Regions from separate parts of the Lactiplantibacillus brownii genome, predicted to be linked through region 2. Evidence: predicted binding sites of a transcription regulator. Region 2 holds the regulator's gene; the other holds the start of a gene.
What was found. Region 2 encodes CtsR, which represses protease genes until heat stress. Its sites were predicted from a motif close to TTGGTCAAAAAAGGTCAAANA; they were not measured.
Positions count from the first base shown of each region.

Region 1: the regulator CtsR is predicted to act here: its motif matches at 1,309-1,329, upstream of clpP (ATP-dependent Clp endopeptidase proteolytic subunit ClpP).

Region 1 is NZ_JAVCWF010000001.1:717,494-719,696, forward strand. Features, by position in the region: gene RA086_RS02990 (IS3 family transposase) at 1-587, shown strand, start outside; gene clpP (ATP-dependent Clp endopeptidase proteolytic subunit ClpP) at 649-1,239, opposite strand; tRNA gene RA086_RS03000 (tRNA-Arg) at 1,566-1,637, opposite strand; gene rpoN (RNA polymerase factor sigma-54) at 1,719-2,203, shown strand, end outside.
Region 2 is NZ_JAVCWF010000001.1:954,362-956,564, reverse strand. Features, by position in the region: gene RA086_RS04145 (ATP-dependent Clp protease ATP-binding subunit) at 1-651, opposite strand, end outside; gene RA086_RS04140 (CtsR family transcriptional regulator) at 670-1,137, opposite strand; tRNA gene RA086_RS04135 (tRNA-Pro) at 1,522-1,595, opposite strand; tRNA gene RA086_RS04130 (tRNA-Pro) at 1,651-1,724, opposite strand; tRNA gene RA086_RS04125 (tRNA-Arg) at 1,733-1,806, opposite strand; tRNA gene RA086_RS04120 (tRNA-Leu) at 1,817-1,902, opposite strand; tRNA gene RA086_RS04115 (tRNA-Gly) at 1,911-1,982, opposite strand; tRNA gene RA086_RS04110 (tRNA-Thr) at 2,008-2,080, opposite strand; tRNA gene RA086_RS04105 (tRNA-Leu) at 2,084-2,165, opposite strand.

The DNA of each region.
Region 1 (2,203 bases), 240 kb from region 2:
CCTTATTCTCCAAACATACTGGCAAATATAGCTCCTATAAGGGGACCGTTGGTAAGATTGCGCCGAACTTGCTCAAACAAAAGTTCAACGCCACCAAGCCTTTAACTGTCTTGCACACTGATGTAACCCAAGTGGCACTATATAATGGTAAATGGAGCTATATCTCAGTCATTATTGACGAAGCCAGTAAGGAAGTGCTCTCAGCAGTGACAAGTTATTCACCTAATAAGAAGCTAATCAAAGCGACCTTAAGGACAGCCCAAAAGCATATTCCAAATGATCTTCACCCAATCCTCCATTCCGACCAAGGATGGCAATATCAAATTCCTGGTTATCAATCAAAGCTCAAAGAAATGGGCATTATTCAAAGCATGTCCCGAAAAGGGAATTGTCATGATAACGCACCCGTAGAGAGTTTCTTTAGTCTACTTAAGCGGGAGTGTTTGAACCAATACAAGATCAAGAATATTACCGAATTACGCGGTATCCTAAACGCTTATATTGAATGGTTTAATCATGATCGAATTTCAATGAAGACAAAAGGCTTAAGCCCTATAAGTTACAGGACTCAAGCCTTAGCAGCATAAATTAAATTACCATTTGTCTAACTTTTCTATTGCACTTCACAGTCAGCTCAATTCATTTAACTTATTTCAAACTGTTGTTTTCCATGATATCATCGATCAAACCGTAATCTTTAGCTTCTTGAGCTGTTAAGTAGTTATCACGTTCAGTATCGTGGTTCAATTTTTCAATTGATTGACCAGAATTGTTAGCCAAGATTTCGTTGATCTTCTTACGAGTCTTCAAAATTTCTTCGGCAACAATTTCGATTTCAGTTTGTTGACCTTGAGCACCACCAGATGGTTGGTGAATCAAGATTTCTGAATTAGGTAAAGCAAACCGCTTGCCCTTAGTTCCGGATGATGCCAAGACACTGGCCATTGAAGCTGCCATCCCCATGACGATCGTTTGAACATCAGATTTGATGAAGTTCATGGTGTCATAGATAGCTAAGCCAGCGGTAACGACGCCACCGGGTGAGTTGATATAAAGGTAGATGTCTTTATCAGAATCTTGGGCATCCAAGAAGAGTAATTGGGCAATGATCGCATTCGCCATATTGTCTTCAATGGGACCAGATAACATGATGATACGGTCCTTTAAAAGTCGTGAATAAATGTCATAAGCACGTTCGCCACGTGATGACTGTTCGATAACTGTAGGCACTGGATACATAACTTGTTAGCCTCCTAAGGTTTCAATAGATTAATTAGCTGCTTGCTAATATAAATGTAGTTTACCGCTAAGGTCAGTAAAGGTCAAAAGAAAAACCTCAAAAACAAAATTCCGTTTTGCGTGGTTTCATGGTATACTTAGGCTTCTATCATATACGGCTTGAGATTGGGTGATCCCAATCTCTTTTTTTCGGTCTAAAATTATTGACCAACTTGCGAGCTCAGGTGTTGGTGAGCGGTTGGAGTATGGTATGATGAAAGCGGTGCATTTGTGACTATTCCGTAAAAGTAAGTATAAAAAAAGCTGAGAATAATCTCAGCAACTGATGCGCCCGGAGGGAATCGAACCCCCATTTCAAGAACCGGAATCTTACGTGCGATCCATTACACTACGGGCGCCTAAACAACATATTATAGTTTAGCGGATTATGGATAAAAACACAAGGGTTATTAATAAAAATGTTTTGGGAGGAATTAATGATGGCATTAGGACCAGGCTTTCGTCAGCAGCAACGTCAAAGTCAAAAGTTAGCCATGACGCAACGGTTACAGCAGTCAATTCAGATGCTGCAATTTAATGTCGAGGAATTGCGGGATTTTCTGACCCAAAAGGCGCTTGAAAATCCCTTGATTGACGTCGACACTAATTGGAATGCGAATCATGCGAGTTTAAGTGCAGCTAAAAATACGACGGCCCATGCAGATTTTATCGAGCGGGTGTCAACCACGAACCAGCATTCATTATTTGAATACTTATTAGATCAGATTCATTTGACAATGCGGGATACTAAGCTCCGTAAAATCGTTTTGGCGCTGATTGAATATGTCGATGTGAATGGTTATTTAAAAGTCGATGATCAACAAGTGATGGCTGAAACTGAGGCAACTCCGGTAGAACTATTAGATGCCGTTACCTTGTTACAGCAACTTGATCCACCGGGTGTTGGGGCACGCAGTTTACAGCA
Region 2 (2,203 bases):
CCCAATCAAAACAGGGTTATTCTTCGTTCGCCGTGACAAGATCTGGATGACCCGTTTGACTTCTTTTGAACGTCCAACCACAGGGTCCATCTTTTGTTCACTAGCTAATTGTGTTAAATCACGTGCTAACGAATCTAGGGTTGGGGTGCCTTCAGCTTTTTTGCCACCACGCGTTTGACCATTAGTTTTACGCTTACCCATGGCATCACTGACACCAAGTTTTCGTAACACTACTTTGCGTGTTTGTCCTAAATCTAAGTTTAAGTTCATTAAGATACGCGAGGACAGGATACTTTCATCAGACAACATCGCTAATAGGAGATGTTCAGTCCCAATCTTGTTGGCACCCAAACGTTTGGCCTCATCACCCGCCACAGACAAAATTTCCTTTGCTTTTGGTGAATAAGGTAAATAGGTCTCTTTGCCGACATTACTTAAGGTGCCATAACCCGTGAAACGTTCGATCTCTTCACGAATATCATCTTCCGTAACCGCATATTGTTGTAAGACTTTGTTAGCAATCCCATTTTTCTCGATGGCCAATGCTAATAATAAATGTTCCGTTCCCACTGCTTGGTGTTTAAAATACTTAGCCTGTTCTTGCGCTAAAACTAAGACACTCTTGGCACTCGGGGTAAATAGGTTATCCATTGCGATTCCTCGCTTTCTTTAACTTTCGTAACGCAGGTGGTTCAAGATTCCAATAATGATGCGCGCTCGTAAACTGTTTTCCAAGTCATGATCATCAACGCCTAGCGTATTCCGATCAGTCGCGACTAAAATTAATTGGGCTTCCCTGCGATTCAATACATCATCCTCATAGAGGCTTTGGACGACCGCGTAGGCATCCCGTTGCGTTATTGAATCCCCAATCACTTGAATCAGGGTGTCCAAAACGTCAGCGTCATCCAAGAGGTTAACCTTCTCGATTCGAATGTAACCACCACCGCCACGTTTGCTTTCTACTAAGTAACCGTTTTGAATGGTAAAACGAGTCTTAATCACATAATTGATTTGAGAAGGGACCACATTGAACAAGTCAGCAATTTCTGACCGCCGAATTTCAACATGCTCAGCGTCCGCCAAAATACTTTTTAAATATTTTTCGATGATATCGGAGATATTTTGACTTTGCATCTGCTTCACCCTTTACATTATCTTTGACTAATATTGACTTTCATTATACGAGGATAACCAGAAATTGCAAAGAATTTCACCTAAAGGGCGGTACAGATAGGCCTCTCACGGTTGTTACAGCATAGCACGCCCCTGACCTGCATTCAATTGATTGGACTGAAAATTGCCTTAGCGGCCAAAAATTATGGCGAGCTGGTGGTTAAGATATTGTAGCTACTCTATCGCTTGTCTGTCTCTGTTGCTCAGCACGCTCCAGCATCAGTTCAGGCCAACCGAATTGGCAAGTTAAATGGATAATTGTAACGATGAGTACGACGTTAAACAAGCTTTGGGCACAAAAAAATCCAGCCTAATTGACTGGATCCTTCTGTGGTTTAGTCCTCATCGGGAAAACAGGATTTGAACCTGCGACCCCTACGTCCCGAACGTAGTGCTCTACCAAGCTGAGCTACTTCCCGTTAAAAAATTTAAATAAAAAGCCCTAGTTACAATAACTAAGACTGTTTTGATCGATCGGGAAAACAGGATTCGAACCTGCGACCCCCTGGTCCCAAACCAGGTGCTCTACCAAGCTGAGCTATTTCCCGATACTAAATGCACCCAGTAGGAGTCGAACCTACAACCTTCTGATTCGTAGTCAGACACTCTATCCAATTGCGCTATGGGTGCATATTTAAAATGCCGAGGACCGGGATCGAACCGGTACGGTTATCACTAACCGCAGGATTTTAAGTCCTGTGCGTCTGCCAATTCCGCCACCCCGGCAAATTAAAAGCGGAAGACGAGATTCGAACTCGCGACCCCCACCATGGCAAGGTGATGTTCTACCACTGAACTACTTCCGCAAAAAAAATATTAAATTATGGAAAATGCCGACTAGAGGATTCGAACCTCCGACCTCCTCATTACTAGTGAGATGCTCTGCCAACTGAGCTAAGTCGGCATGTGCGGGTGAAGGGACTCGAACCCCCACGTCGTAAGACACTAGAACCTAAATCTAGCGCGTCTGCCAGTTCCGCCACACCCGCATGATTAATAAGTAATCATGCCTTGTTGTCGTTCCAAG